4 regions of the Streptomyces shinuiensis genome follow, and region 3 is predicted to be linked to each of the others. Evidence: riboswitches for the same ligand, from Rfam matches in the RefSeq annotation. Region 3 holds a riboswitch; each other region holds the start of a gene.
What was found. Region 3 has a riboswitch for cyclic di-AMP ahead of ACGRHY_RS14620 (M23 family metallopeptidase). Riboswitches for the same ligand answer to the same signal wherever they lie in the genome.
Positions count from the first base shown of each region.

Region 1: it holds a riboswitch for cyclic di-AMP, as region 3 does, so the genes downstream of both, ACGRHY_RS16815 (LysM peptidoglycan-binding domain-containing protein) here and ACGRHY_RS14620 (M23 family metallopeptidase) in region 3, are expected to answer to the same signal.
Region 2: it holds a riboswitch for cyclic di-AMP, as region 3 does, so the genes downstream of both, ACGRHY_RS30240 (transglycosylase family protein) here and ACGRHY_RS14620 (M23 family metallopeptidase) in region 3, are expected to answer to the same signal.
Region 4: it holds a riboswitch for cyclic di-AMP, as region 3 does, so the genes downstream of both, ACGRHY_RS16985 (transglycosylase family protein) here and ACGRHY_RS14620 (M23 family metallopeptidase) in region 3, are expected to answer to the same signal.

Region 1 is NZ_JBIHML010000001.1:3,671,606-3,679,058, forward strand. Features, by position in the region: gene ACGRHY_RS16790 (M48 family metallopeptidase) at 1-226, shown strand, start outside; gene ACGRHY_RS16795 (MFS transporter) at 296-1,744, shown strand; gene ACGRHY_RS16800 (DUF4190 domain-containing protein) at 1,782-2,111, opposite strand; gene ACGRHY_RS16805 (cytochrome P450 family protein) at 2,360-3,736, shown strand; gene ACGRHY_RS16810 (transglycosylase family protein) at 3,866-4,879, shown strand; cyclic di-AMP (ydaO/yuaA leader) riboswitch at 5,115-5,285, shown strand; gene ACGRHY_RS16815 (LysM peptidoglycan-binding domain-containing protein) at 5,292-6,002, shown strand; gene eno (phosphopyruvate hydratase) at 6,266-7,453, shown strand, end outside.
Region 2 is NZ_JBIHML010000001.1:566,521-573,973, reverse strand. Features, by position in the region: gene ACGRHY_RS02410 (DM13 domain-containing protein) at 124-699, shown strand; cyclic di-AMP (ydaO/yuaA leader) riboswitch at 1,277-1,454, shown strand; partial or broken gene ACGRHY_RS30240 (transglycosylase family protein) at 1,459-1,758, shown strand; gene ACGRHY_RS02405 (transglycosylase SLT domain-containing protein) at 1,762-2,511, shown strand; gene ACGRHY_RS02400 (NADP-dependent isocitrate dehydrogenase) at 2,657-4,876, shown strand; gene ACGRHY_RS02395 (histidine phosphatase family protein) at 5,045-5,731, opposite strand; gene ACGRHY_RS02390 (SDR family oxidoreductase) at 5,857-6,609, opposite strand; gene ACGRHY_RS02385 (TetR/AcrR family transcriptional regulator) at 6,978-7,453, opposite strand, start outside.
Region 3 is NZ_JBIHML010000001.1:3,203,233-3,210,685, forward strand. Features, by position in the region: gene ACGRHY_RS14610 (APC family permease) at 1-754, shown strand, start outside; gene ACGRHY_RS14615 (PP2C family protein-serine/threonine phosphatase) at 840-2,072, shown strand; cyclic di-AMP (ydaO/yuaA leader) riboswitch at 2,309-2,487, shown strand; gene ACGRHY_RS14620 (M23 family metallopeptidase) at 2,499-3,578, shown strand; gene ACGRHY_RS14625 (antibiotic biosynthesis monooxygenase) at 3,774-4,517, opposite strand; gene ACGRHY_RS14630 (glutathione peroxidase) at 4,672-5,160, opposite strand; gene ACGRHY_RS14635 (DUF397 domain-containing protein) at 5,170-5,394, opposite strand; gene ACGRHY_RS14640 (helix-turn-helix domain-containing protein) at 5,394-6,239, opposite strand; gene ACGRHY_RS14645 (ATP-binding protein) at 6,455-7,087, shown strand; gene ACGRHY_RS14650 (very short patch repair endonuclease) at 7,180-7,453, shown strand, end outside.
Region 4 is NZ_JBIHML010000001.1:3,712,409-3,719,861, reverse strand. Features, by position in the region: gene ACGRHY_RS17000 (acyl-CoA dehydrogenase) at 1-172, opposite strand, end outside; gene ACGRHY_RS16995 (UDP-glucose dehydrogenase family protein) at 384-1,724, shown strand; gene ACGRHY_RS16990 (CGNR zinc finger domain-containing protein) at 1,768-1,947, opposite strand; gene ACGRHY_RS16985 (transglycosylase family protein) at 2,234-3,553, opposite strand; cyclic di-AMP (ydaO/yuaA leader) riboswitch at 3,558-3,768, opposite strand; gene ACGRHY_RS16980 (dipeptidase) at 4,053-5,249, opposite strand; gene purE (5-(carboxyamino)imidazole ribonucleotide mutase) at 5,251-5,796, opposite strand; gene ACGRHY_RS16970 (5-(carboxyamino)imidazole ribonucleotide synthase) at 5,793-6,962, opposite strand; gene ACGRHY_RS16965 (GtrA family protein) at 7,095-7,453, shown strand, end outside.

The sequences.
Region 1 (7,453 bases), 470 kb from region 3:
CACACCGGTCGCCCCCCTCTTCCCGCGCCCCTCCTCGCACCTGCCGTACCCGCCGCTTCCGGGCGGCCCGCCGACCCTCGCGCCCCTCCCGACCGGCCCGGCGGCGGAGTGCGGCCCGGGGGAGATCCGTCTGGCGGGCGACTGCGTGTCGATCGGCGACCTCGTCGCCACACCGAACCCCGCCGTCACACCGGACCCCGGCGCCGCGCTCCGGTCGCCGGAGTGAGCGGGCCGCGCGGGGGCGGGGGCCGGACGGGAAGAACCGGGGCCGGGCGGCCGGTGGCGGCTCCTTAGCATGGGTGCCATGGACAAGTGTCCGGACGAGGCCGAGGAGACCCAGGCGGCACCGGTGCCCGGTCCGGCCCGGGCACCGTGGCTGATCGTGCTCGCCGCGTGTGCGGGCCAGTTCCTGGTCGTCCTCGACGTCTCCGTCGTCAATGTGGCCCTGCCGTCCATGCGCGCCGGGCTGCGGATGGACGCCGAGCAGCTCCAGTGGGTGGTCAACACCTACACGCTGACCTTCGCCGGGTTCATGCTGCTCGGTGGTCGGGCCGGCGACATCTTCGGGCGCAAACGCGTGTTCCTGGCCGGGCTCGGCCTGTTCACCGCCGCCAGCCTCGCCGGCGGCCTCGTACAGGAGCCCTGGCAGCTTCTGGCCGCGCGGGCCGTGCAGGGGACGGGGGCCGCCGTCCTCGCCCCGTCCACCCTGACCCTGCTCACCACCTCCGTCCCGGAGGGCCCGGCCCGCGCCCGGGCCATCGGCACCTGGACGGCGGTGGGCGCCGGGGGTGGCGCGGCGGGCGGGTTCGTCGGCGGTGTGCTCACCGACGCGCTGTCCTGGCGCTGGGTGCTGCTGGTCAACGTGCCCATCGGCGTGCTCGTGCTGCTCGCGGTGGCGCTCCGGCTGTCGGCGGACCATCCGGCCGGTGGTGCCCGCCGACTCGACGTGCCCGGCGCGGTGCTGGTCACCGGTGGTCTCGGCGCGGTGGCTTACGGCATCGTGCAGACGGAGGCGGCCGGCTGGGCGGAGTCGGTCACGCTCGTGCCCCTGCTGGGCGGGCTGGCGCTGCTGGGGGTTTTCGTCGTGGTGGAGTCCCGGGCCGGGGCGCCGCTGATGCCGCTGGGCCTGTTCCGGCTGCCGTCGGTCTCGGCGGCCAACGCCGCGATGTTCGTCTGCGGCGCGGCGCTGGTCTCCTCCTGGTACTTCATGTCGCTGTACATGCAGAACGTGCTGCTCTACACACCTCTCCAGGCGGGTCTGGGGTTCCTGCCGCACTCGCTCAGCGTCGTCGCCGGGTCCAAGCTCGCGCCCCGGCTGATGCACTGGATCGGGGCCCGGAACACCGCGCTGACGGGTGTGGCGCTGGCGGCGTGCGGTTTCCTGTGGTTCAGCTCGGTCATGGCCGCCGACGGCGGCTACGCGGCCACGGTGATGGGACCCGGGATAACCGCGATGCTCGGCACCGGACTGCTGGCCACCCCGCTGGCCTCCCTGGCCACCTCCGGCGCCCCGCAACGGGACGCGGGCGTGGTCTCGGCGATGGTGAACACCTCCCGCACCATGGGCGGCTCCCTGGGCCTGGCGGTGCTCTCCACCGTCGCGGCCTCCCGGATCACCGGCGAAGCCCCGGACGCCCTCGCTCCCGGTTACGCCCTGGCGTTCCGCACCGGCGCGGCGGTCCTGGGGTGCTGCCTGCTGCTGGTCGCGCTGACGCTGCCGGGTGAGGGCCGCCAGGTCCGGTGAGTCTGCGGGCGGTGCGGCCCGCGCACGTCGCGCGCCCTCACCAGTACCGGTCGCGCAGGTCGTCCACGCACTCCTGGCTTTCGGAGGAGGTGTCGGCGTTCCGCATGCAGTCGCGGAAGTCGTCGACCTCGTCGGAGTTGAGGAAGGCCACCGTGGCGGCGATGACGGCGGTGGAGAGCGCCAGACCGATGAAGCCCGTGATCGCGCCGGTGAGGGCCATCCACCCGTTGGTCGCCTCGCCCCGCCTGACGCGGCGGTAGCCGACGACACCGAACACGACCGCCAGCACCCCCAGGACCACACCGAGGAGAGCGGTCCAGAACATCACCAGGGCGATCAGCCCGAGCACGAGGGCTGCGACCCCCATCCCGTCGCGGGGCCGTGCCGGGGGCTCTGGAGGCGGCGGTCCGGGCTCCGGCTCCCCGTAGTGGCCCCAGTCCTGCGGAGGAGGGTAGGAGTGCGAGGGCACTGTGTCCCCTTTCGGAGATTTTGCCGTATCCGTCCTTCCGCTGTACCCGCCCTCCGGGCCGCCATGCCGCCGCCGGTCCGGTCCGGTGCGCCGGGAGCCCGGACCCCCTCCGCCGGGCGTGCGGAGGCCGCGTTAGCGTCGGGGGCGTGGACCACGAGAACGCCGGCGACGACCGCACCCCGCCCCCGCCCGCCGCCGCTGCCTCTCCTCGCCCACCCGCTGCTGCTTCTCCTCGCCCACCCGCTGCTGCTTCTCCTCGCCCACCCGCCCTGTTCTCACAGGAATTCGCCACCGACCCCTACCCCGCGTACGCCCGGCTGCGCGAGCACGCGCCCGTGCACCGCACCGTGCTGCCCAGCGGGGTGGAGGCGTGGCTGGTGACGCGGTACGCGGACGCGCGCGAGACGCTGGCCGACCCGCGGCTGAGCAAGAACCCCGCCCACCACAGCGAGGCCGCGCACGGCAAGGGGAAGGTGGGGATTCCGGGGGAGCGCGGCGCCAACCTGATGACGCACCTGCTCAACATCGACCCGCCCGACCACACCCGGCTGCGGCGGCTGGTGTCCAAGGCGTTCACCCCGCGCCGGGTGGCGGCCTTCGAGCCGCGCGTACGGGAGCTGGCCGACCGGCTCGTCGACGGCTTCGCGGAGCGCGGGAGCGCCGACCTCATCCACGAGTTCGCGTTCCCGCTGCCGATCTACGCCATCTGCGACATGCTCGGCGTTCCGGCCGAGGACCAGGACGACTTCCGCGACTGGGCCGGCATGATGCTGCGTCACTCCGGGGGGCGGCCCGCGGGCCCCCGGGGGAGCCACGGCGGCGGCCCACGCGGCGGGGTGGGCCGGGCCGTGAAGCGGATGCGCGCATACCTGGCCGACCTGATCCACCGCAAGCGCGGCGACCTGGGCGACGACCTGATCTCCGGTCTGATCCGGGCGAGCGACCACGGTGAGCACCTGACGGAGAACGAGGCCGCGGCGATGGCGTTCATCCTGCTGTTCGCCGGCTTCGAGACCACCGTCAACCTCATCGGCAACGGCACCTACGCGCTGCTGCGCCACCCGGAGCAGCGGCGCCGGCTCCAGGGCGCGCTGGCGGCCGGCGACACCGCGCTGCTGCACACGGCGGTGGAGGAACTGCTGCGCTACGACGGGCCGGTGGAGCTGGCGACCTGGCGGTTCGCCACCGAGTCGCTGGAGATCGGCGGGCAGCGGATCGGCGCCGGCGACCCGGTGCTGGTGGTGCTGGCCGCCGCCGACCGAGACCCGGCGCGGTTCGCGGACCCGGACACCCTGGACCTCACGCGCGGTGACAATCCCCACCTCGGATACGGCCACGGCATCCACTACTGCCTGGGCGCACCGCTGGCGCGGCTGGAGGGGCGGATCGCGCTCACGGCCCTGCTGGGACGCCTTCCCGACCTGCGGCTCGCGGCGGAACCCGCCGATCTGCGCTGGCGGGGCGGCCTCATCATGCGAGGACTGCGCGAACTGCCGGTCGAGTTCGAGCCGGTGCGCGGGTGACGCACAGTCATGTATGTGATCCGTGCGTGATCTGCGAGACACTGACTTGTGATGATCGGCCCGGTGACGCTACGTTCAGCCGTCAACCGCTCAACCTTGTCGGCTGTCCACGCACGAGAGGCTCCACACATGCTTTCCGGGAACGGTAGACACCGCCGCCCCCGCCAGGCTCCCGCCATCTTCGTCACGGCCGGAGCGACCGGCGCGGGATTCGCCATCCCCCTGCTCGGGGCGACGGGCGCGCAGGCGGCAGACCTCGGCACCTGGGACCGGGTCGCGCAGTGCGAGAGCGGCGGCCTGTGGAGCGCCGACACCGGCAACGGCTACTACGGCGGCCTCCAGCTCACCCAGGAGATCTGGGAGCGGTACGGCGGTACGGCGTACGCCGGGCGCCCCGACCTCGCCAGCCGCAGCCAGCAGATCGCGGTGGCCGAGAAGATCCTCGCCGACCGGGGGCCGGACGCCTGGCCCTCCTGCGGCGTCAACGCCGGGCTGCGCCACGACACCACCGGCGAGGCCCCGGCCATCGACCCGGACAACCTCCTGCCGGAGCCGGAGGAGGGCGCGCGGGACGGCGGGAGCGGAAAGGGCGGCGGGGGCCTGCCGGACGGCCTCCTGCCGGGCGGCGACGCGGAGGAGGGAGCCCCGGCCGCCGGCGGGGGCGGGACAGGAGGCGGCGGCGCGGAGGACACCGGCGCCCAGGACGAGCGGAACGCCCCGGAGGCCGACGGCGCCGAGGGTGACGAGGCCGGTGCCGGGGACGACGCCCGCGCCGAGGCCGGGAAGGGTACCGGAAAGCACCGCGGCGAGCGCGACCCGCGCGAACTGGAGCGGGAGGCGGAGGGCCGGGCCGCGGACGGCCGGACGCCGGAGGGCCGGGAGGCTGCCGGAGACGAGCGTTCCGGGGAGGCCGCCGACCGCTCCGCCCGCGCCGAGCGACCCGCGCTGGCGGGCACCGTGAGCGGTCTGGGAGCCCTCGGGAGGGACGAGGGCTATCTGGTGCGTCCCGGGGACTCGCTGGTGACGATCGCGCAGGAGCAGGACGTTCCGGGAGGCTGGAGCGGGCTGTACGAGAGCAACAAGGACGTCGTGGGTGAGGATCCGGACCTGATCCTGCCGGGACAGGAACTCACTCTCGGGTGAGTGCGGACGGCCCTGCGGGATGACCCTCCCGGGCGATTGCGGCGTGTCGTTCCTGTCCGGCCTAACGCTCCTCACCTGACCTGCGGGTTCCAGCCGCGAGGGCGTCAGAAAGGGTGAATCGGCGGTTTCTGACATGCTTTGAGACATATGCCCCGGTGTGCTTACCGTCGTCTCGCTCGCACCGCGAGTGCCACCGTCCGCAGCGCCTAATCCTGCCGGCGGCCGGTGGGCAGTCGTCGCGTCAGCGCCGAGGGCAGGAGCGGGGGAACCAGGTAGGCGCCGCCCCGGACCGCACGGTCCGGAGCGGCTTGGGGTGAAGTCGCCCGGGGCCCCGTGCCCCGGACGGCCGGGCTTGCTCACTGCCCGAACCCGACAGCTCACCTCGCAGGCGTCGGTGAGATAAGGGACGTCCATGCTGTTCACCGGCAAGGGGTACGACAGTCGCACCGCCAGGGCCGTCCGCGCGGCCGCGCTGACGGGCGCCGCGGGCGCCGCCATCGCCGTTCCGGTGGCGGGCGCGCCGGGCGCCTCGGCCGCGTCCGTCGACACCTGGGAGCGGGTCGCCCGGTGCGAGTCCGGCGGCGACTGGTCCATCAACACCGGCAACGGCTACTACGGCGGTCTGCAGTTCTCCCAGTCGAGCTGGGAGGCAGCCGGCGGCACCCGGTACGCGCCGCGCGCCGACCTTGCCACCAGGGAGCAGCAGATCGCCGTGGCCGAGCGGCTGCTGGCCATGCAGGGCCCGCGCGCCTGGGCCTGCGCCGAGAAGGGCGGCCTCACCGCCGGCGGGCCCGCGGCCGAGGTGGACCCGGGCGGCGGCCGCCCCGCCGGCCCCGACGCCGAGTCGCAGTCGCAGTCCCGGAAGCAGTCGCAGTCGCAGTCGCAGAAGCAGTCGCAGTCGCAGCGGCAGTCCCAGGAGCAGTCCCGGTCGCAGAGCGCCTTCGAGCGGGCGGACGGCCACCGGGGCGGTGCCGAGGCCGGCTACACGGTCAAGTCCGGCGACACGCTGCGCGCCATCGCCGCTGCCCACGGCACCACCTGGCAGCAGATCCACCAGGACAACGCCGACGTCATCGGCGACGACCCCAATCTGATCTTCCCCGGCCAGCAGCTCCGGGTCTGATCCCCTGCTGTGCCCGCCCCGGCGCCACTCCCGTCACCCGGCGGCGCCACCCCGGTGCGGTGTGTCACCTCCCTTGGCGGAGGGCGCACCGCACCGGGTTTATTCAATTTGGAAACAAAATGCCCCCACCTCTTCTGAGCTGCGATTTCACCATCCGTTCCGCCGTATGGCACGGGCTGTCGACGAGGTGGCGGGCGCGGGCCGGATAGGCTCGGGGCACTGAGACCCGACACACACGCCCGACACACACGAAGGAGACCCTCGTGCCGTCCATCGACGTCGTAGTGGCCCGCGAGATCCTCGACTCGCGAGGCAACCCCACGGTCGAGGTCGAGGTCGGCCTCGACGACGGCAGCACCGGCCGTGCAGCCGTTCCGTCCGGCGCCTCCACGGGCGCCTTCGAGGCCCTGGAGCTGCGTGACGGCGACAAGGGCCGCTACGGCGGCAAGGGCGTCGAGAAGGCCGTCCTCGCCGTCATCGAGCAGATCGGCCCGGAGCTGGTCGGGTACGACGCCACCGAGCAGCGCCTGATCGACCAGGCGATGTTCGACCTGGACGCCACCCCGGACAAGTCCTCCCTCGGCGCCAACGCCATCCTCGGCGTCTCGCTGGCCGTCGCCCACGCCGCCTCCGAGGCGTCCGACCTGCCGCTGTTCCGCTACCTCGGCGGGCCGAACGCGCACCTGCTGCCGGTGCCGATGATGAACATCCTCAACGGCGGATCGCACGCCGACTCCAACGTGGACATCCAGGAGTTCATGATCGCGCCGATCGGCGCCGAGTCCTTCTCCGAGGCGCTGCGCTGGGGCACCGAGGTCTACCACACCCTCAAGAAGGTGCTGAAGGAGCGCGGCCTGTCCACCGGCCTGGGCGACGAGGGCGGCTTCGCCCCGAACCTCGGCTCCAACCGCGAGGCGCTCGACCTCATCCTGGAGGCGATCGAGCAGGCCGGATACACCCCCGGCCAGGACGTCGCCCTCGCCCTGGACGTGGCCGCCTCCGAGTTCCACAAGGACGGTCGTTACGTCTTCGAGGGCCAGGAGCGCACCGCCGCCCAGATGACCGACTACTACGCCGAGCTGGTCGAGGCGTACCCGCTGGTCTCCATCGAGGACCCGCTGTTCGAGGACGACTGGGACGGCTGGAAGACCATCACCGAGCGCCTGGGCGACAAGGTCCAGCTCGTCGGTGACGACCTGTTCGTCACCAACCCCGAGCGCCTGGCCCGCGGTATCGAGGAGGGTGCCGCCAACGCCCTGCTGGTCAAGGTCAACCAGATCGGCTCCCTGACCGAGACGCTGGACGCCGTCGAGCTGGCCCAGCGCAACGGCTTCAAGTGCATGATGTCCCACCGCTCCGGCGAGACCGAGGACGTCACCATCGCCGACCTGGCCGTCGCCACCAACTGCGGCCAGATCAAGACCGGCGCCCCGGCCCGCTCCGAGCGCGTC
Region 2 (7,453 bases), 2.6 Mb from region 3:
CCGGGAGGGCCCGTGCCCATGCGGGCGGCGCGCCGCGGCGCGGCTGGGTGGGTCGTCCACGTACCGGATGGTGCGCCGGCGCCGCTGTTGGCGTTGAATGGGGGCGGCTGACTTTCCGAGTGGATGGGGGTGGGCGCTTTGCGCGCTGTGGTGGGCAGGCCGCTGGTCGTGGCGGTCGCGGTGGTGGCCGTGGTGGCGGCCGGTGTAGGGCTGTACTGGTTCCAGCCGTGGAAGCTGTGGCAGGACGAGACCGTGCGGGAGTCGCTGCCCGCGGCCCCGAGCGCGCCCGCCCCGTCGGCGGCCGACCGGGAGACCGCCTCCGCGACGCCGACCGCGCAGGCCGGACCGCGGACGCTGGCCGGCGGCGACCTGATCTCCCATGAGCACGCCACATCGGGAACGGTGCGGCTGGTCCGGCTGGCCGACGGCTCCCACGTCGTGCGCCTGGAGGACCTCGACACCAGCAACGGGCCCGACCTGTACGTCTGGCTGACCGACGCGCCGGTCAAGGAGGGCCGGGCCGGCTGGGGCGTCTTCGACGACGGGGAGTACGTCAGCCTCGGCAAGCTGAAGGGCAACAAGGGGGACCAGAACTACGCGCTGCCCGCCGATGTCGACCCGGACGCTTTCACCAGTGTGAGCATCTGGTGCGACCGCTTCGACGTCTCGTTCGGAGCGGCGGAGCTGAAGCGCGTCTGAACCGGGGCCGGGTCCGGGCCCGGCGCAACGAACCGGGCGGCAGGTCCTGAGGCGGCCGGAGTCCGGGCCGCGCGGTGCGGCCCCTCGCGTGAACGTGCGCGAGGGGCCGCTTCCGCCGTTCGCCTCCGCGACTGCACCGGAAAACCGGCAAAACGCCTATGCGGTGAACAGTGGGTCATTGGGAAGGAAGGGATCAGTCGTGACCTTACGGCCCCTATGTTCCTCAAAGGCTCCTGTCGTGAGCAACGCCCCATAATGGCCCGGCCGTTCGAATGGTGTGCCGGGAATCACACTGCCGCGCCCTTCGTGTGCCCGCCGCCGGGTTCCTTGGACGCCGGCGGCTGAAATTCCTGGCCCGGAGGCGTTTTGAGGTGTGTGCCGCCCCGCGGGCTCCCGTGACCGGCCGGTGGCCGGACACGCATGGCGGCCGTGTTTGTCGGCTCGGTGACAAAGTGATAGGCCGTCGGATTTCCGACGTCTTGTCTTCCGTGAATTGCCTGTGTTTATGTGTCCTGGCCTTCACCGTCCTTGGTGGGGGCTCCACCGCCGGGACGCCGAGTCCTGCCGCCCGGCCGGGGAGAGGCAACAGCTGACCATGGCAGGAGCGGGGAAACCACATACGCGCCGTGCCGCGCCTTCGGCGGCCCGGCTTGGGGTGAAGCCCATTCCCGACGTCCCCTGACGCGAAGGGAATGGGCCGGGCAACTCCGGCCCGAATCCGACAGCTAACCTCGCAGGCGTGGGAGAGGAAGCACACCCATGTCCCGTGGTCGTCACCGCCGCCCCCGCACACCTTTGATATCCCGTCAGTTCTCGCGTGTCTCCCTCGCCCTCACCGCCGGTGGTGCGGGAATCGCCGCACCCATGGTCGCCGCAGGCAGCGCGAGCGCGGCTTCCACCGCGGTGTGGGAGAAGGTCGCCGAATGCGAGAGCAGCGGCAACTGGTCCATCAACACCGGCAACGGCTACTACGGCGGACTGCAGTTCTCGCAGTCCAGCTGGGAGGCGGCCGACGGCACCGAGTACGCGCCGCGCGCCGATCTGGCCACCAAGCAGGAGCAGATCGCCGCCGGTGAGAAGCTGCTCGAACTCCAGGGGCCGGGAGCCTGGCCCACCTGCGGGCCGACGGCCGGCCTCTCCCGGGGCTCCGGCACCCCCGACAGAGTCCCCGTCACTCAGACGGGCGGCGAGTCCGAGGTGAGGACCGGGGCCGAGCGCAAGCCCGCGGCCGACTCCCACACCGTCACCTCCGGCGACACCCTCCACCGGATCGCCACCGCCCACGGTGTCGAGGGCGGCTGGCAGGCGGTCTACGAAGCCAACCGCGAGACCGTCGGCGACGATCCGCACCTGATCTTCCCCGGCCAGGAGCTGACCCTGGCCGCCCGGTCCTCCGGCGGAGGACCGAAGCGCGCTCCGGAGCGCGCGAGCCGGACAGAGGCCCGCCCGGCCGCAGAGAAGACCGCGCCCCAGGCCTCACCGAAGGCCTACGCGGACAACCTGGACGGCTGGATCCGCGAGGCCCTGGACATCATGCGGGCCAACGGCATCCCCGGCACCTACGAGGGCATCCACCGCAACATCATGCGTGAGTCCAGTGGCAACCCGAACGCGATCAACAACTGGGACATCAACGCCCAGCGCGGCACCCCCTCGATCGGCCTGCTCCAGGTGATCAAGCCGACCTTCGACGCCTACCACGTCCCGGGCACGGCGAACAGCCAGTACGACCCGGTCGCCAACATCGTCGCCGCCTGCAACTACGCGGCCGACCGCTACGGCTCGATCGACAACGTCAACGGGCCCTACTGAGACGGCCGGGCCCGCGGCCCCCGCAACCCCGCCCCCGGCGGCGGCGCGAACGCGCCGCCGCCGGGGGCGGGGCACTTTCGGGGGAAGGCCCTCCACGGGATATCTTGATGTCGAGCAATGTTGCAGACGTGGAGCGGAGCACCCGGTGACTGACTCGACCATCATCTACACACAGACCGACGAGGCCCCGGCCCTGGCGACGTACTCTTTCCTGCCGGTGGTCAGGGCCTACGCAGCCAAGGCGGGCGTCGCCGTGGAGAGCCGTGACATCTCCCTGGCGGGGCGGATCATCGCGGTCTTCCCCGAGTACCTCAAGGAGGACCAGCGCATCGGTGACGCGCTCGCCGAGCTCGGCGAGCTGGCCAAGACCCCCCAGGCCAACATCATCAAGCTGCCGAACATCTCGGCCTCCATCCCGCAGCTCAAGGCCGTCATCGCCGAGCTCCAGGAGAAGGGCTACGCGCTCCCGGACTACCCCGACGCCCCCAGGACCGACGAGGAGCGGGAGATCCGCGCCCGCTACGACAAGGTCAAGGGCAGCGCCGTCAACCCGGTGCTGCGCGAGGGCAACTCCGACCGCCGCGCCCCCGCCTCGGTGAAGAACTACGCCAAGACCCACCCGCACCGCATGGGGGCCTGGACCCCCGAGTCCAGGACGAACGTGGCGACCATGGGCGTGGACGACTTCCGCTCCACCGAGAAGTCCGCGGTCCTCGCCAAGGACGACGCGCTCCGCATCGAGCTGGTGGGCGACGACGGCTCCACCACCGTGCTGCGCGAGTCCGTGCCCGTGCTCGCCGACGAGGTCGTGGACGCGGCCGTCATGCGGGTGGCCGCACTGCGCGAGTTCCTGGGGAACCAGATCACCCGCGCCAAGGCCGAGGGCGTGCTGTTCTCGGTCCACCTGAAGGCCACCATGATGAAGGTCTCCGACCCGATCATCTTCGGCCACGTGGTGCGCGCCTTCTTCCCGAAGACCTTCGCCGAGTACGGCCGTACCCTCGCCGCCTCCGGCCTCACCCCGAACGACGGGCTCGGCGGCATCCTCAAGGGCCTGGAGTCGCTGCCCGAGGGCGCGAAGATCAAGGAGTCCTTCGAGGCCGAGCTGGCCGAGGGCCCCGAGCTGGCCATGGTCGACTCCGACCGCGGCATCACCAACCTGCACGTGCCCAGCGACGTCATCGTCGACGCCTCCATGCCGGCCATGATCCGGACCTCCGGCCACATGTGGGGCCCCGACGGCCAGGAGCACGACACCCTCGCGGTCCTGCCCGACAGCTCCTACTCCGGCATCTACCAGGCCGTCATCGACGACTGCCGCGCCAACGGCGCCTTCGACCCGGCCACCATGGGCTCGGTGCCCAACGTCGGCCTGATGGCGCAGAAGGCCGAGGAGTACGGCAGCCACGACAAGACCTTCGAGATCCCCGCCACCGGCACCGTCCGGGTGACCGACGGCGACGGCAACGTCGTGCTGGAACAGACGGTCGGCGCCGGCGACATCTTCCGCATGTGCCAGACCAAGGACGCCCCGATCAGGGACTGGGTCAAGCTGGCCGTCACCCGCGCCCGCGCCACCGGCGCCCCGGCGGTGTTCTGGCTGGACGAGACCCGCGCCCACGACGCCAGGCTGATCGAGAAGGTCCGCACCTACCTGGCCGAGCACGACACCGAGGGCCTGCGGATCGAGATCATGGCGCCGGCGGAGGCCACGAAGTTCTCCCTGGAGCGCATCCGACGCGGCGAGGACACCATCTCGGTCACCGGCAACGTGCTGCGCGACTACCTCACCGACCTGTTCCCGATCCTCGAGCTGGGCACGAGCGCCAAGATGCTCTCCGTCGTCCCGCTGATGAACGGCGGCGGCCTGTTCGAGACCGGCGCCGGCGGCTCCGCGCCCAAGCACGTCCAGCAGCTGGTCAAGGAGAACTACCTGCGCTGGGACAGCCTGGGCGAGTTCCTGGCCCTGGCGGTCAGCTTCGAGCACCTGGCGCAGACCACGGGCAACGCCAAGGCCCGGGTGCTGGCCGACACCCTCGACCGGGCCACGGCCACCTTCCTCAACGAGGACAAGTCGCCCACCCGCCGCATCGGCGGCATCGACAACCGCGGCAGCCACTTCTACCTGGCGCTGTACTGGGCGCAGGAGCTGGCGAAGCAGACCGACGACGCCGAGCTCGCGCAGGCCTTCGGCCCGCTGGCGCAGGAGCTGTCCGAGCAGGAGCAGACGATCGTCGGCGAGCTGGCCGCGGTCCAGGGCTCCCCGGCCGACATCGGCGGCTACTACCGGCCCGACGACGCCAAGGCCTCGGCCGTCATGCGTCCGTCGCAGACCCTCAACCGGGCGCTGGCGAGCCTGTCCTGACACGGCGGGCACGGGGGGACGTTCCCGCGCACCCGCCCGCGTCCGTTCCGTGACGCCGTCCCGGCCCGGACTCCCCGTTCGGCCGGGACGGCTCGCGTGCGGCCGCCCGCACCGCGCGCACGGGGGCGGGGACCGCTCCGCAGGGGCGGACGGCGGCGAGCGGCCGGGTCAGCGGTAGGTGAGCAGCGCACGCCGTTCCCCGGCGAAGTGCGCGTGGTCGTTGAAGGCCAGCAGGCTGATGCCGGAGGAACCCGCGACGAGGGTGGTGATCGCGGCGTTGACGGTTACCCGGTTCAGTGCCACGATTCCGGCCGGCGGAGCGGACAGCAGCCCTCCGCACAGGGCCGCCAGCACCCCGCCGGAGGTGACCACCACCGCGTCGCTCCCGGGCCGGAGTCCGTCGGCCAGTCCCCGCAGCGCGTCGGCGGCGCCGGAGGCGAACCGCTGCCAGCCGCCCTCGCCGGTGTCGGCCATCCACGCCTCGAGAGCCCGGTCGAGGACCGCCTGGACGCCACGTGAGCCGGCGGAGGTGTCGGCGGATGCGCCGGCGGGGGCGTCCTGCGGCGCGGAGCCGCCGTAGCGCTCGACGAGGTCGATGTGGTCGTACTCGTTCCACCGCGCATCGGTGCGCGGCGCCCCGGGCAGCCCGGCGGTCCTCGCGATGATCTCCGCGGTGTCGCGCTGCCGGGCCAGGGTGCCGCAGACTACGACCGGGTCGCGCGGCGCACGCCGGGCCAGTTCGGCCCCGGCGACCTCGGCCTGTCCGCGTCCGAGGTCCGACAGCGCGTCGTACCCCTCGGCCGTGTCGGCGCCGAACGTGGCCTGGCCGTGGCGGACCAGATGGATGACCGGCATCGCTGCCCTCCTGTCGTCGAAGTGCTGTCGGTGCTTTCCGGGCTGTCGGGGCCGGCGCTGCCGCCGCGCCGCCCGGGGAGGCGGGCGAAGCCGGGGCCCGGGGAAGGCCGGGGGAGCGGGTCTTCTCAGCTCATCCTCGCCACGACGCCCAGGGGCAGCCGGCGCATGGCGAAGCCCATGGGTACCCAGGGCCAGGCGGGCACCTTCGCCTGGGCGCGTTCGGCCTCGATGGCCTTCACCATGGCGCGCACCCCCTTCTCGGTGGAGACCATCAGCGGCGTCCGGCCGGCCGGTCCGCTCATCTCGGAGGCGATGTAGCCGGGGAAGAGGGTGGTGACCTTGACCGGGGTGCGCAGCAGCTCGGCGCGGATGCCCTCGGCGAGGGCCGCGACGCCGGCCTTGCTGGCCGCGTACGTGGTGAGGTTGCGGGGTAGGCCGCGCATGGCGCTCATGGAGGAGACGACGACCAGGTGGCCCGCCCCCTGGTCGCGGAAGACCTCCACGGCGGCCTCGCACTGGGCGAGGGCGGCGGTGAAGTTGGTCCGCGCGGTCTGGAGGTTGGCGTCGAAGCGGCCGGTGCCGACCGGTTGGCCCTTGCCCAGTCCGGCGTTGACCACGACCCGGTCCAGCGAGCCCAGGTCGGCACGGAAGGCGCGGAAGACCTCGAAGACGGCGCCGTGGTCGTTGACGTCCAGCGCGCGTACCGAGACCGTGATGCCGGGGTGGGCGGCCAGCAGCTCCTCGCGCAGCCGCTCCAGGCGGTCGGTGCGGCGGGCGCACAGGGCGAGGTCGCGCCCCCTGGCTGCGAACTCGCGGGCCATCTGCTCGCCCAGCCCGGCGCTGGCCCCGGTGATGAGGATGTTCTGACGGGTGCTCATGCCGTGTGCTCCTGTGTCTTCCGTCGTGTTTCCTGCCCTGTCGCCGCAGTCCCCGCGGCCGGCGGCGGGACCGCCCCGCCTTCGGCCCGGCCGCGCGGGGGCGCCGAGGCGCGCGCCCCCGCGGGAGACGGTCCCGGTACCGGCGAGGTGCCGGCGAACCCGGTGACGCGTTGGGCGTGCTCACGGGCCCGCGGTGAACGGGCGAAGTCCACGGCCGGTTTCCTCGCCGGGGGACGTCCGACGTCCGGGGCGCCCGCCCACGGCGGCGTCGTCGCGACGGCGAGCGTAGCCAACATACTGACCAGTGCTCAATAGCGTGGGTGCGGGGTGGTCCGGATCACCCTCGCCTGCCGGCGGGCTCGGGTAGGTCAGCGCGGCGGGGCGAGTGGTGCGCCCAGGGGCGCCAGCAGCCGGCCGAGACCGTCGACGAGGAAGCCCACCAGTTCCTCGGCCGCCACCTCCTCCCCGGCCTCGATCGCCATCTCCTCCGCCATCGCCAGCCAGCCGCGCACCGCGAGCCGCACCAGCGGATCGGGGGAGGGCTCGCCCAGCGCCGTCAGGATCCGCTCGGCCAGCGTGGCGCGGATGCCCTCGAACACCTCCACCACCAGTTCGTCCCCGCCGGCTCCGGCGCGCACCAGGGCCACGTAGTTGGCGCGGCGGCGCCGCACGAAGCCGGTGAAACCCCCGACCACGGCGCGCACCCGCTCCTCGCGCCCGCCCTCGTCCGGCAGGCGCGTGTGCCGCAGCAGCCGCTGCCCGGCGGCCCGGACCACCGCGGCGTAGTAGTCGCGCTTGGTCGGGAAGTAGTGGAACAGCAGACCGCGCGAGATACCCGCCTCGG
Region 3 (7,453 bases):
CGCACGGCTGGCCTTCTGGCCGGCCCCTGCCGGGGACGTCCCGCCCGGCGGTGTGCTCCAGGCGGCGGGGCTGCTGTTCTTCGCCTTCGCCGGCTACGCGCGTATCGCCACCCTCGGCGAGGAGGTGCGCGACCCGGCCCGCACCATCCCCCGGGCGATCCCGGTGGCACTGGGCATCACCCTGGTCGTCTACGCCGCCGTCGCGGTCGCGCTGCTCGGCGTGCTGGGCGGCGACGCGCTGGGCCGGGCGGCCGCGCCGCTGGCCGACGCGGTGCGCGCGGCGGGCGTACCGGAAATGGCCCCGGTGGTGCGCGCCGGGGCGGCGGTGGCGGCGACGGGCTCGCTGCTGGCACTGATCCTCGGAGTCTCGCGCACCACCCTGGCGATGGCCCGCGACCGGCACCTGCCGTCCGCGCTGGCCGCCGTGCACCCGCGCTTCGGCGTACCGCACCGCGCCGAGCTGGCGGTCGGCGCGGTGGTGGCGGTGGTGGCCGCCACGGCGGACCTGCGCGGCGCGATCGGCTTCTCCTCCTTCGGCGTCCTGGCCTACTACGCGATCGCCAACGCCTCCGCCTGGACCCTGGGCCCCGGCGAGGGGCGCCCGCCGCGGATCGTGCCGGCGGTGGGGCTGGCCGGGTGCGTGGTGCTGGCCTTCGCCCTGCCGCTCGCCTCGGTGGTCCCGGGTGCGGCTGTGCTGGCGGCCGGCGCCGCCTCGTACGGGGTACGCCGCGCGCTCGCCGCGCGCGGGGCGTAGGCGTCCGGATCCCCGGCACCCCGGGCCCGTGTCCTCCGGCCGGACCTGACCGGCGCTTGATCGACTCGCCGGGACGCCGGGCGTCGTGGAGATTGGAGGGGTGCGGGGCGACGGGCGGCAGGAGACGGGCGGCGGCAGGGCCCGTGTCCGCGCCTTCCCCGTCATCGGCCGCCCGCCGTGGCTGCTGCCCCTGCTGCTGGTCCTGCTGGGTGTGGGCGTCAACCTGCTGACACCCGACAGGCTCTTCGTGGGCGCGCCGTTCGCCGCGGCGATCCTGCTCACGGCGTCCCTGTGGACGTTCCGCACGACGGTGGGCACGGTGATCGCCGTGCTGGCCACCGAGGTCGTCCTGCTGCTGACGAGCGGACGTTCGGCGGGCGAGGTCGCGGTCCGGCTGGCCACCAACGCCACCGTCGGAGCGCTGGCCCTCCTCCTCAACCACGTCCTGCACCAAAGCGAAGCCAGAGTGGCCTCGGCCCACCGGGTCGCCGAGGCCGTCCAGCTCGCCGTACTGCCCGCGCCGCCCGGCCGGGTCGGCGACCTGAGGATCGCGGTCCGCTACGAGGCCGCACAGGCGCACGCCCGGATCGGCGGCGACCTGTACGGCGTGCAGCGGACGCCGTACGGGCTGCGGCTGCTGGTGGCCGACGTGCGCGGCAAGGGAACGGAAGCCGTCGGCACGGCCACCGTCATCCTCGGCGCCTTCCGGGAGGCGGCCGAGACAGAGGAGGACCTCGGGGCGGTCGCGGACCGCGTCGAGCACGCCCTGCTCCGGGAGGCCGGGCAGCGGGAGGCGAGGCCGGGCCGGTCGGAGGAGTTCGCCACGGCCGTGTTCGCCGAGGTCCCGGCCGGCGCCCCGGGGAGCCTGCGGCTCGTCAACCGGGGCCATCCGCCGCCGGTACTGCTGACCGGACAAGGGGATGTGCGGCTGCTGGAGCCGGACACGGAGCCGGACACGGAACCGGACACCGGGCCGGGTACAGAGGCGTACGCGCTGCCGCTGGGGCTGGGGGACCTGGCGGGTGACCCCGGGAGCGGGCGGACGGAACCGGTGCCCTTCCCGCCCGGCTCCCTGCTGCTGCTCCACACCGACGGCCTGACGGAGGCGCGGAACGCGGCGGACGTCTTCTACGACCTGGCGGAGGGGCTGCGCGGCCGGCGCTTCACCGGGCCGGCGGCCCTGCTCGACCACCTCCTCGCGGACGTCGACGCGCACACCGGCGGGCACCAGGGCGACGACATGGCGCTGCTGGCGGTCATGCGCGACCCGGAGTCCCCGGAGCCCTCCGGAGCTCCGGAGGGCTCTGGCCGACGGTGACCTTCCGTAGCCGACGCACACCCCTCCGCATAACAACTGAGGCAACGTCAGATGGTGTGGCGTGCGTCTCATGTGCGGATCCGGCAGTCGAATCACCCGGATTGGCCCTCTAATGCCCTGATAGTTCTCCGTCAAGAAAGCCCCATGTTCAAAGAGGGGACTTGGAAACCGGAGCGCACCTCTATTAACGTTCGATAACGCAGCGCGGTCGTCACTGTCGCCGAAGAGGGCGGCACCGTGCGCCGTCGCCGAATCCCGTAAGCGCGGCCCCGTCAACAGCGGGGACGTGCCCAGGGAACCGGGGAACCACCAATTGGGGTGAATCGGATTCATGCGGCATGCCCGTGTGGACCCGTAGGAGACCTTCCTGCTCCGAACCCGTCAGCTAACCCGGTAGGCGAGAAGGAAGGAAAGGAGAGCGCCCCCGTGGCGTCCAGCACCCCGGCCCCCGAGGTCTCGCACGACCCGCACACCGCCGCTTTCGCCCCGTTCGGTCCGGAAGGTGACGGCGATCAGCCGGTGTGGAACCCGACCGAGGACTCCGTCCGCCCGGTCCGCGGCCGGCACCGCGTCGCCAAGCAGCGCAACGGTATGGCCCGCAGCGGAGCGGTCCTCGGCGTCGGCGTGATCGCCGCGGTCGGCGCGGGCGGCATAGCCACCGCCAAGGACAAGTCGCCGGTCGCCATCTCCATGCCGGACGTGGACCTCGGCGCCATGGCCGAGGGCATCCCCGTCGTCGGCGCCCTCGTCTCCGACGACGGCGACGACGGCGACTCCGCCCCCCGGGCCGAGACCACCAGCCCCTTCGGCGGCACCGTCACCCAGGCCGGCCTGGACACCTCCGACGCCACCACGACCGTCGTGACGGCGGACGCCGGCGAGGCGCTGCGGGCGCGCATCCTCCAGCAGGCCGACCAGCAGCAGACCGGCGCCGCCCAGGCGGCGCTGGAGGAGGCCGCCGACCAGGCCGCGAGCCAGGCGGCCGAGGAGGCCGCCGACCAGGCCGCCGAGGAAGCCAAGGAAGCGGCCGAGGCGGAGGCCGAGCGCAAGCGCAAGGCCGCCGAGGAGGCGGCGCGCAAGGCCGAGGCCGAGCGCCTGGCCAAGCTCGCGGCCAGCTACACCCTCCCCCTCACCTCGTACCAGATCACCTCCACCTTCGGCCAGTCCGGCTCGATGTGGGCCAACGACCACACCGGCCTGGACTTCGCCGCACCCACCGGCACCCCGGTCAAGGCGGTGCACAGCGGCGAGATCGTCGAGGCCGGCTGGGCGGGCTCCTACGGCTACCGCATCATCCTCAAGCTCGACGACGGCACCGAGATCTGGTACTGCCACCTGTCCTCCATGACCGTCACCACCGGCAAGGTGACCACCGGCGACGTCATCGGCCGCGTCGGCTCCACCGGCAACTCCACCGGCGCGCACCTCCACCTGGAGGTCCGTCCCGGTGGCGGCGACCCGATCGACCCGCTGGCCTGGCTGCGGAGCAAGGGCCAGTCCATCTGACGACGGCCGGCCCGTCCGGCACGGTCCGTCCGGTGCGGTCCGTCCGGTCCGTCCGGTCCGTCCGGCCCGTCCGGCGTCCGCCCATCCCGCCCCACCCCGGCCGGGGCTCTTCGAGCCCCGGTCCCACGAACCCCGGCGGCCCTGGTGACTCCCCCCGACACCAGGGCCGCCGGCCCGTTCTTCACCCGCGTACGCCTACCGCGCTCGTGCCGCCCGCTCCCCGGGACGCTCGGTGGAGAACAGCAGCCGGTAGCGCGCCACATCGCTGCTCACCAGCCCGGGGAAGTCCCGCACCCGCTCCCACGGCGGCGACGGCGTACCGACCCCCTCGCCCGGAGCCTCCAGCGCGTCGATGTGTGCCTGCTCGCTCTCCCACTCCGCGTAGTTGACGACGCGTGTGCCGTCCGTGCTCAGGTGGAAGTGGGCCGCGATGCCGCCCGGCGGCAGGCTCCCGTCGGTGCTGTCGTCCTCGATCGCGGCGGCCACGGTGTCCACCCACGCCCGCTGCCGCGCCTCGTCCGGCCCCTCGAACTCCACCTCCACGACCACCACGCACCCCGGCTCGGGCCGCCTGCCGTCCCGGCCCGGCTCACCCCGCCCCTCCGGCAGGCTGCGGTAGCGGCGCGTGCGGGCCAGGCGCAGCCGCTCGATCCCCGGCACCGCGTCGTCGATCTCGTCGTTGCGCTCCTGGCGGTGGGTGCGTACGTACTCCTCGTACGCCTTCTCGTCCGTCCACTGGGAGTAGTGCAGCAGCGTCCGGCCGTCGGTCCCGGCGTAGACGCTGTACGACAGGATGTCCGGCGTCGGCCACCCCCGCTTGTCCCAGGTGGCGGCGATGGCGTCGGCGGCGGCCCGCTGCCGCTCGGGCGTGCCGACGTCCCAGGCGCTGATGAGGACGGCGCCGGCGTCAGGGCGGGCGGGGTCGGGGTGCTGGGGCATGGCGGACACGGGTGTGCCTCCTCGTCGGTCGCAGGGTGTTCCCTCACGTCGCGGAATCACCCTCACGCCTCAAGTCGCCTTGAGGTCAAGGAGGACGGGCGGCCGGTCCGCGCGGACCGGCCGCCCGTTCACAGCCGGGATGGGCAGCCTGCTGTCAGGCCGGCAGCCGCTCCTCGATCGCGGCGACGACCTCCGCCGCCTCCGGCTCGGTGCGCGGGCGGAACCGGGCGACGGGGGTGCCGTCAGCCGCGACCAGGAACTTCTCGAAGTTCCACTGCACGTCCCCGGCCTGCCCCCCGGCGTCGGCCAGCTCCGTCAGCTCGGCGTAGAGCGGGTGCCTGCCGTCCCCGTTGACGTCGGTCTTCTCCAGCATCGGGAAGGTGACGCCGTAGGTGGCCGAGCAGAACGTGCCGATCTCCTCGGCGGTGCCGGGCTCCTGGCCCATGAACTGGTTGCACGGCACGCCGACCACGGTGAACCCGCGGTCGGCGTACTTCTTCTGCAGTCGCTCCAGGCCCTCGTACTGCGGGGTCAGCCCGCACTTGGACGCGACGTTGACGACCAGCAGCACCTTGCCCCGGTGCTCGCCGAGGGTGGTGGGTTCGCCGGTCAGGGTGCGCAGGGGGATGTCGTAGAGGCTCATGAGCCCTGTCTAGCAGAGTTCGCGCCCGCGCCCGCCGTGAACCTTCACACCCTCCAGGAACGTTTCCCACGCCCCCGCCGGAAACCTCAGCACGGGCCCGCCCGCCTCCTTGCTGTCCCGCACGGCCACACTCCCCGGCCCGTACGCCGTCTCCACGCACTCGGTCGCTCCCGCGCCGCTGTACGAGGACTTGAGCCAGGAGTTCTCCGGTGTCAGGGGTATGGCTGGGCGCATCACATCTCCTCGCGGACACGTCTGATCAACTCTGTTGAGGCTGCCATGTCCAACGCTTGGGCGCGGAGGTAGTCGAACGCAAGCCGGTACCGGTCCAGCTCGTCCTCCTTCTCCAGGAAGATCGATCCCACATGGATGTCCACGTACACGACATCGAGCGACGGCTCGGCACCGCCGATGATGACGAAGCTGCCCATGGCGGCGGAGTGCGCACCCTTGGAGAAGGGCAGCACCTGGAGCGTGATGCTGGTTGATCTGCTGACCTCCAGCAGATGCCCGAGCTGCTCACGCATCACCTCGGGCGAGCCGACGACCCGCCGGATGACCGACTCGTCGAGCACGGCCCACAGGTGTGGAGGCTTGTCACGGGCGAGGATCGCCTGCCGTTTCATACGGAGATCCACGAGCCGGTCGATCTCCTCGGGCATGAGCCGCATCTCGGACGCGTGCTGCACCGCCTCCGTGTAGCGGCGGGTCTGGAGGAGCCCGGGAACGTACAGGCAGGCGAAGTGGTCTTCGCGCACAGCCTCGTCCTCGAGCGTGAGGAGCAGGTTCATGGTCTCCGGAAGTTTGTCGGCGATGGATCCCCACCACCCCAGCTGTCGGGCATCCTTGGCAAGCCTGACGGCGGCCTCGCGCTCGGCGTCGGTCACTCCGTAGTGCCGGCAGAGGCCGTCCACGACGAGCCACCTCACAGGCCCTTCCTGTGTCTCGTACCGGCTCACAGTGGCCTTCGAGACCCCGACGAGACGACCGGCCTCCTCGAGTGTCATCCCCGACTGGGCGCGGAACTTCCGCATCATCGCGCCGAGCTGGCGGCGTCGGGTAGTGACTCTTGGCGGCATGACGGCAACCCTCCTGCTCTGCGGACTTCTGTCCACGCATGGCCAATCAGGCTACGAGCGAGCCGAGTTGGTGCTCCGGTGATTCACTCGATCGATTTCTGTGAGAAGTTACATGAAGAGATATCTCATGCCACAATCGCAACCAGGCGGTCACCCGGCGAAGCCGTACGGAGCGGCAGGCGCAGCGCCGACGTGACGCGAAGGGAGTGCGATCCATGCACGGCTACGGCACCTCGGAACCCCGGCTGCGTTCAGTGCTGCCTTTCAGAGCGGTCCCGGAGGAACTGAGGGGGCTACGGCTGATGATCAGGGAGCAGCTGGGGCTCTGGGGGCTGACCGAATTGGCGGACGACGTGGAAGTGGTCGCGGGTGAGCTTGCGGCCAACGTCGTCAGGCACGTGGGCCAGGACACCGCGGCAACACTCGTCCTTGCAGTGGGTGATGGTCTACTCCGGCTCGAAGCTCACGACGGTTCCCACGCGGTTCCCGCAGTCAGGCAGCCCGGCGACTACGACGAGAACGGTCGTGGGCTGCGCCTGCTCGCCGCGCTGGCCGCCGAGTGGGGAACGATGCTCACGGCCTCCGGCAAGGTGGTCTGGTGCGAGTTCTCCCTGGGGGTGAATGAGGAGTGCCAACGCCTCCAGCGAGCCGCGAGCACTCTCGAGGTTTACGGCCGCGTCTCCGGCCGGCTGGCACCGACCAGTACGCGCAGTCTTGCTGTCCTTGAGGGAGCGGCGACAGGGCTCATCGCCGACCTTCTCTACTGGCTGGCGAAGCAGGGGCGGGACCCGGACGACTTTCTCGACCGGGCCCAGATGCACTACGAGGCAGAGGCGGACGTCGCGTAGTTTCCCGAGTTCCACCTCGGCTGCGGCAACGCCTCACCCGCCGGCACGATGGCTGTATGCCTGCTCCTTCCTCTCCGGGGATCTCGGCCCGGATGAGCCGCCAAGCCAACCGTGACACGAGCCCGGAGGTAGCGGTTCGCCGCCTGCTGTACGCCGCCGGGTATCGCTACCGACTGCACCGGAAGGTTCCGGGGATGCCACGCCGGACCATCGACATCGCTTTCCCCGGTACCAAGGTGGCGGTCTTCCTGGACGGCTGTTTCTGGCACGGGTGTCCCGATCACGCCACCCAACCCAAGGCGAACAAGGAGTGGTGGCGCCAGAAGCTCGATCGGAACATCAGCCGCGACCTGGAGACAACGGAAC
Region 4 (7,453 bases), 510 kb from region 3:
GCAGGTCGTTGGCGACCAGCGCGTCCAGGGCCTCCTGCGGGAAGCGGCCCTGCTCGTCCACGTCGGCCGCGAAGGGCGCGATCTTCGCCTCGGCGAGCGAGCGCACCGATTCACGGAGCATGTCGTGCTCCTCCGACGGACGGTAGAGGTCGAAGTCGGTCGATCCCGCCACGGTGTCTCACTCCCTGGGTGCGCTGCTGCTAACTACCGTTAAGTAACACAATTCTAGTGGTCCACCGTCGCCGCGGGTACATGAGTTTGCCGACACCGGCCTCGCACACCGTCCCGCACCGCCCCGCACTGCCCCGCACTGCCCCCGCCCGCCCCGGCGGCGGCCGGATATGCTCGCGGGCAGCATCTCTCCCGTATCCCAGGAGCAGTCCATGGCCCTCAGAATCACCGTGATCGGCACCGGCTACCTCGGCGCGACGCACGCCGCGGCCATGGCCGAGCTGGGCTTCGAGGTGCTGGGCCTGGACGTGGTGCCGGAGAAGGTCGAGGCACTCTCCGCCGGGCGGGTGCCGTTCTACGAGCCCGGGCTGGAGGGGTTGCTGCGCCGCCATGTCGCCGGGGTGGCGGGCTCGACCGGGCGGCTGCGCTTCACCACCTCCTGGGAGGAGGTGGGCGCGTTCGGGGACGTCCACTTCGTCTGTGTGAACACCCCCCAGAAGCAGGGCGAGTACGCGTGCGACATGTCCTATGTGGACAGCGCGGTGGACTCCCTGGCCCCCCATCTGGCGCGGCCCGCGCTGGTGGTGGGCAAGTCCACGGTGCCGGTGGGCAGCGCGGACCGGCTGGCGAGGCGGCTGGCGGAGCTGGCCCCTGCGGGCGACGCGGCGGAGCTGGCGTGGAACCCGGAGTTCCTGCGCGAGGGCTTCGCCGTGGAGGACACCCTGCGCCCGGACCGCATCGTGGTGGGGGTGCGCTCGGCGCGTGCGGAGGAGCTGCTGCGCGAGGTGTACGCGAAGCCGGTGGCCCAGGGCTCGCCGTTCGTCGTCGCCGACTTCCCGACGGCGGAGCTGGTGAAGACCGCCGCGAACTCCTTCCTGGCCACCAAGATCTCGTTCATCAACGCCATGGCCGAGGTCTGCGAGGCGGCCGGCGGCGACGTGGTGAAGCTGGCGGAGGCCATCGGGTACGACGACCGGATCGGGCGGAAGTTCCTGCGCGCCGGGATCGGCTTCGGTGGCGGCTGCCTGCCCAAGGACATCCGCGCGTTCATGGCGCGGGCGGGCGAGCTGGGAGCCGACCAGGCTCTGACGTTCCTGCGTGAGGTGGACTCGATCAACATGCGCCGCCGCTCCCACATGGTGGAGCTGGCCCGCGAGACGGTGGGCGGCGCGTTCCTGGGGCAGCGCGTGGCGGTGCTGGGGGCGACCTTCAAGCCGGACTCCGACGACGTACGGGACTCGCCGGCGCTGAACGTCGCCGGCCAGATCCATCTGCAGGGCGGGCAGGTGACGGTCTACGACCCCAAGGGCATGGAGAACGCCCGGCGGGTCTTCCCCACCCTCGGCTACGCGGAAAGCGCGCCGGACGCGGTGCGCGGGGCGGACGTGGTGCTGCACCTGACGGAGTGGCGCGAGTTCCGGGAACTCGACCCGGAGGTGCTGGGCCAGGCCGTGGCGCACAAGCGCATCCTGGACGGCCGCAACACCCTCGATCCGGCCCTGTGGCGCAAGGCGGGCTGGTCCTTCCGCGCGCTGGGCCGGCCGGCGGCGTAGGGCCCCACCTTGTGGGCCCCGCGTGCCCTCGCGGGCGGCCGGCTCACTCCGCGGAGGACCGCCGTGCGCGGCGGGTCCGCGTCTTCGCCCCGCTGCCGCAGACGGCCATGGTGCACCGGCGTCTGCGGCCGGCCCGGCTCCTGTCGCAGTACGCCAGGCGGCAGTCGTGCGCCTCGCACGGCTGCCGGGCGGGAAGGCCGGGGTCGAGGGCAGGCGGGTGGATGTGACGTTCGGCTCGGGCGCCCTCGAGGGCCGGACGTTCGCCTTCCGGGAGACGCGCGGGTACGTGCCGCCGCAGTGGCCCAGCGCCGAGCGGTCACAGCGGCTCCACCTCGACTTCTGCGTCCCCGCGGGGAGTTGGACGCGGCCGCCCGCGAGGGCACGAAGAAGAGGCGGGCGGGGCAGAGGTGTTCGCACACCTCTGCCCCGCCCGCCTCATGGCCGGCTCCGGGCCCGGGTCCGGCCCGGAGGCCGGACCCTGGTGACCGGGTCGGTGAGGGTCAGGCCCCTCAGATGCTGACGCCGTTGGCCCGCAGGTAGGCCAGCGGGTTGATGTCCGAGCCGTAGCCGGGGGCGGTACGGATCTCGAAGTGCAGGTGCGGACCGGTGCTGTTGCCGGTGGAACCGACGGCGCCGATCTGCTGGCCGGCGCTGACCGTCTGGCCGGCGCTGACCGACAGCGAGGACAGGTGGCCGTACTGGCTGTACCGGCCGTCCTCGTGGCGGATGACGATCTGGTTGCCGTAGGCCCCGCCCCAGCCGGCGGAGACCACGGTGCCGTTGGTGACGGCCTTCACCGGGGTGCCGGAGGCGGCGGCGAAGTCCTCACCGGTGTGACCGTTGGACCAACGGGCACCCGAGGCCTTGTAGGAGCCGGACGGGGCGGCGTTCACCGGGGCGGCGTAGCCGGTGACCGCGCCGCGGTCGCTGCGGTCGGCGCGCTCGGCCGACTGCTGCACGGCCTCGGCCTTCTCGGCCTTCGGAGCCTGCTTGACCTCGGGCTTGGCCTTGGCCTCGGGCTTGGCCTCGGCCTCGGGCTTGGCCTTGGCCTCGGGCTTGGCCGCGGCCTTCTGCTGGGTGGTGGCGCCACCCAGGGTGAGCTCCTGGCCCGGGAAGATCAGGTTCGGGTTGTCGCCGATGGCCTGGCGGTTGTCCTCGTAGATGCGCTCCCAGCCGCCCTGGACACCCTGGGCGTCGGCGATCTTGAAGAGGGTGTCGCCGCCGACGACCTCGTAGGAGGTGCCCTTGCCCGCGCCGTGGTCGTGGCTGTGGCTGTGGCTGTGGGCGCGCTCACCGCGGTCCGTGCGCTGCGGCGCGGCCTCGGGCTCGCTCTTCTGCTGCTTCGACTCGGCCTCGGGCTCGGCCTCGGCCTTCGGAGCGGCCGCCGGAGCCTGCTCCTTCTGCTCGGTCGGGTTGCTCTGGCCGCCGGGGGAGACGGCCGGGGCGGGACCGCCCTTGGTCAGACCGGCCTTGACCGAGCACACGGGCCAGGCGCCCGGGCCCTGTCCCGCCAGCACCTTCTCGGCGACGGCGATCTGCTGGTCCTTGGTGGCGAGGTCGGCACGCGGCGCGTACTGGGTGCCGCCGAAGGCAGCCCAGGTGCTCTGCGTGAACTGCAGGCCGCCGTAGAAGCCGTTGCCGGTGTTGATGGACCAGTTGCCCGTGCTCTCGCACTGGGCGACCTTGTCCCAGGTCTCGACGGAGGCGGCGTTGGCCCCGCCGGCGGTCACCAGGGGAAGGGCCATGCCGGCGCCGCCCACGGAGATGGCCAGCGACAGGCGGGTGAGACGGCTGTTGCGCATACGACGGTGACGTCCGCGTGCGGACATAGATGTGCTCCTTCTCCTACGCCTGCGAGGTGAGCTGTCGGGTTCGGGCTGGAGTTGCCCGGCCATGTGCGCCGCGGCGTGTGCCGCGGCATGGCTTCACCCCAAGCCGTCCCGTATGAACCCGGGACGGCGACTTACCTTGGGTCCCCCGCTCCTGCCATCGGGTGGTGTGGATGGTCCAGCCCGCCGCCGTTGACAGGATTCGGCGTTCGACAGCGGGCCGCCGCACATTCGTACGGCACGGCCAGAACGGTAGACACATCGTTTCCGCCGATACAAGCCGATGGGTCACAGGACGCCCGTTTCGAAGGCTTTGATGATCGTCCGATCGTCACCGTCCGCTGCGTTCACCTCTCGAAGAGTGGCGGAGTCCGACTCTGACGCTGCGTCACTCTCCTCCCCTGCCAGGGCCGATGACACAGAAGGCCCTCCTCCGGCACGCAGAGCGACGCGCCGGGGAGGGCCGGCTCGTGAGTTGAATCACGAGGAGGTCAAGGAGCTACCCGTCGAGCTGTCCGATGGTGGCGATGGACGGACCGCGCCCGGTCCGCTCGTGGCGGGCGACCGCCTCCGCGTCACGCAGCACGCGCACCGCGTTCCCCCAGGTGAGCTTGGCGAGGTCGGCCTCGGACCAGCGGCGGTCCAGCAACTCGGCCACCAGATGCGGGTATCCGGACACATCACTCAGATCGGACGGGGTGAAGGCCGTGCCGTCGAAGTCGCCGCCGATGCCGATGTGGTCGATGCCCGCGACCTCGCGCATGTGGTCCAGATGGTCGGCGACCGTCGCCGCCGTGGCGACCGGACGCGGGTTGGCCTCCTCGTAGGCGCGCTGGACCGCCAGGCCCCTCTCGGTGCCGTCCAGGGGGTGAAGGCCGTGGGCGCGCATGTTCTCGTCGGCGGCCTCGGTCCAGGCGACGGCGGCGGGCAGCACGAACTTCGGCACGAATGTGGCCATCGCCACACCGCCGTTGACCGGAAGCCGCTCCAGCACGTCGTCGGGGACGTTGCGCGGGTGGTCGCACACCGCGCGGGCCGAGGAGTGCGAGAAGACCACCGGCGCCGTCGTCACGCGCAGGGCGTCGCGCATGGTGGCGGGCGCCACATGGGAGAGGTCCACCAGCATCCCCAGCCGGTTCATCTCCCGCACGACCTCCTCGCCGAAGCGGGTCAGGCCGTCGTGGCGCGGGGCGTCGGTGGCCGAGTCCGCCCAGTCGATGGTGTCGTTGTGGGTGAGCGTCATGTAGCGCACGCCCAGCCGGTACAGGGCGCGCAGCGTGGCCAGGGAGTTGTTGATGGAGTGGCCGCCCTCGGCGCCCATCAGGGAGGCGATGCGGCCCTCGGCGCGGGCCGCCTCCATGTCGTCGGCGGTGAGGGCGGGCCTGAGGTCGGCCGGATGGCGGTCGGCCAGCCGCCGCACCACGTCGATCTGCTCCAGGCAGGCGCTGACGGCGGTGTCGCCGGTCAGGTCGGTGCGCACGTAGACCGACCAGAACTGCGCGCCCACCCCGCCCGCGCGCAGCCGCGGGATGTCGGTGTGCAGATGGGCCGACTGGTCGCCGGCGATGTCGCGCCGGTCGAGGTCGTACGCCACCTGCTCGCGCAGCGCCCACGGCAGGTCGTTGTGGCCGTCGGCGACGGGATGGGCCTCCAGCAGCGCCCTGGCCCGTGCCAGCAGCTCGGCGGAGTGACCCATCTCACCTGCCCCCGAAGCCGAAGCCGGCGCCGCCCGCGGCGACCTTGCTCCGCAGCCGCCTCCCCTTCTCCCGCGCCTGGTCCTTCAGCTCAGCCTGGAACCGCTCCATGCGCTCGCGCAGCTCCTCGTCATGGGCCGCCAGGATGCGGACCGCCAGCAGGCCCGCGTTGCGCGCGCCGCCGACCGAGACCGTGGCCACCGGGACCCCGGCGGGCATCTGGACGATGGACAGCAGGGAATCCATGCCGTCCAGGTGCCGCAGCGGCACGGGGACGCCGATCACCGGCAGCGGGGTGACGGAGGCGAGCATGCCCGGCAGGTGGGCCGCTCCCCCGGCACCCGCGATGACCGCCTTCAGTCCGCGCCCGGCCGCCTCGTCGCCGTAGGCGATCATCTCGTGCGGCATGCGGTGGGCGGAGACGACGTCGACCTCGTAGGGGATCTCGAACTCGTCCAGGGCCTCGGCCGCGGCCTCCATGACGGGCCAGTCCGAGTCGGATCCCATGACGATCCCCACGGCGGGGGCGGGGCTGGGGGCGTTGCTCATTCGGTGATGGTCCCTCGCAGATAGGCGGCGGCGTGGGCGGCGCGCTCGCGTACGTCCGCCAGGTCGTCGCCGTAGGTGTTGACGTGGCCGACCTTGCGGCCGGGCTTCACGTCCTTGCCGTACATGTGGATCTTCAGCCGCGGATCGCGGGCCATGCAGTGCAGATAGCCCTGGTACATGTCGGGGTAGTCGCCGCCGAGCACGTTGGCCATCACCGTCCACGCCGCGCGGGGGCGCGGGTCGCCCAGCGGCAGGTCGAGCACGGCCCGCAGGTGGTTGGCGAACTGGGAGGTGACCGCGCCGTCCTGGGTCCAGTGGCCGCTGTTGTGGGGGCGCATGGCCAGCTCGTTGACCAGGACACAACCGTCGCGGGTCTCGAACAGCTCCACCGCCAGGTGCCCGATCACGCCCAGCTCGCCCGCGATCGTCAGCGCCATCTCCTGGGCGCGGGCGGACAGCTCCGGCGACAGGCCGGGCGCCGGGGCGATCACCGTGTCGCACACGCCGTCCACCTGGATCGACTCCACCACCGGATAGGCCACGGCCTGGCCGTGCGGGGAGCGCACCACGTTGGCCGCCAGCTCACGGACGTAGTCCACCTTCTCCTCGGCCAGCACCGGCACGCCCGCCCGGAACGGCTCGGCGGCCTCGGCCTCGGAGGAGACCACCCACACGCCCTTGCCGTCGTAGCCGCCGCGGACGGTCTTGAGGACGACCGGCCGGCCGTCCCCCTCCCCCGCCGCTCCTCCCCGCGCCGCTCCTTCCCTCGCGAACCGCGTGACGTCGGCCGGGTCCGCGACGATCCGGTGCCGGGGGCAGGGGACGCCGATCTCGCTCAGCCGTGCCCGCATCACGCCCTTGTCCTGCGCGTGCACCAGAGCGTCGGGCCCGGGCCGTACCGGGATGCCCTCCGCCTCCAGGGCGCGCAGATGCTCGGTGGGCACGTGCTCGTGGTCGAACGTGATCACGTCGCAGCCGCGGGCGAAGTCGCGCAGGGTGTCCAGATCGCGGTGGTCGCCGACGACGACGTCGCGGACCACCTGGGCCGCGGAGTCCTGCGGAGTGTCGCTGAGCAGCTTGAACCTGACGCCGAGGGGGATGCCCGCCTCGTGCGTCATCCGCGCGAGCTGTCCGCCTCCGACCATGCCGATCACAGGAAATGTCACGTCCGTAGCCTATCGGCCGGACGACGGGTACCCGGCGCGGTACGGGGCCGTGACTAGCATGGCGGAACAGGACGCGACGGCGGGCCCCGCGGGGCCGCGCGAGAGCCGAGGAAACGGGGCGAGTGGATCACTATGGGTGAACGGCACGCACTGCGCTCCAGGCTGCTGCGGCTACGGCGCGAGCTGGCCAGGTTCGGCACGGTGGGGGCCCTCGGCTTCCTCGTCAACGTGGCCGTCTTCAACCTCTGCATCCACAGCCTGGGCCTGGCGCCGGTGCGCTCGGGGGTGATGGCGACCGCGGTCGCCATCGGGACCAACTACCTGGGCAACCGCTACTGGACCTACCGGCACACCGACAAGAGCCGGATGCACCGTGAGGCCGGCCTGTTCACCCTGTTCAGCGGCATCGGCCTGGTGATCGAGAACGGCGCGCTGGCCGTCTCGCACTACGGGCTGGGCCTGACCTCGCCGCTGGCCGACAACATCGCCAA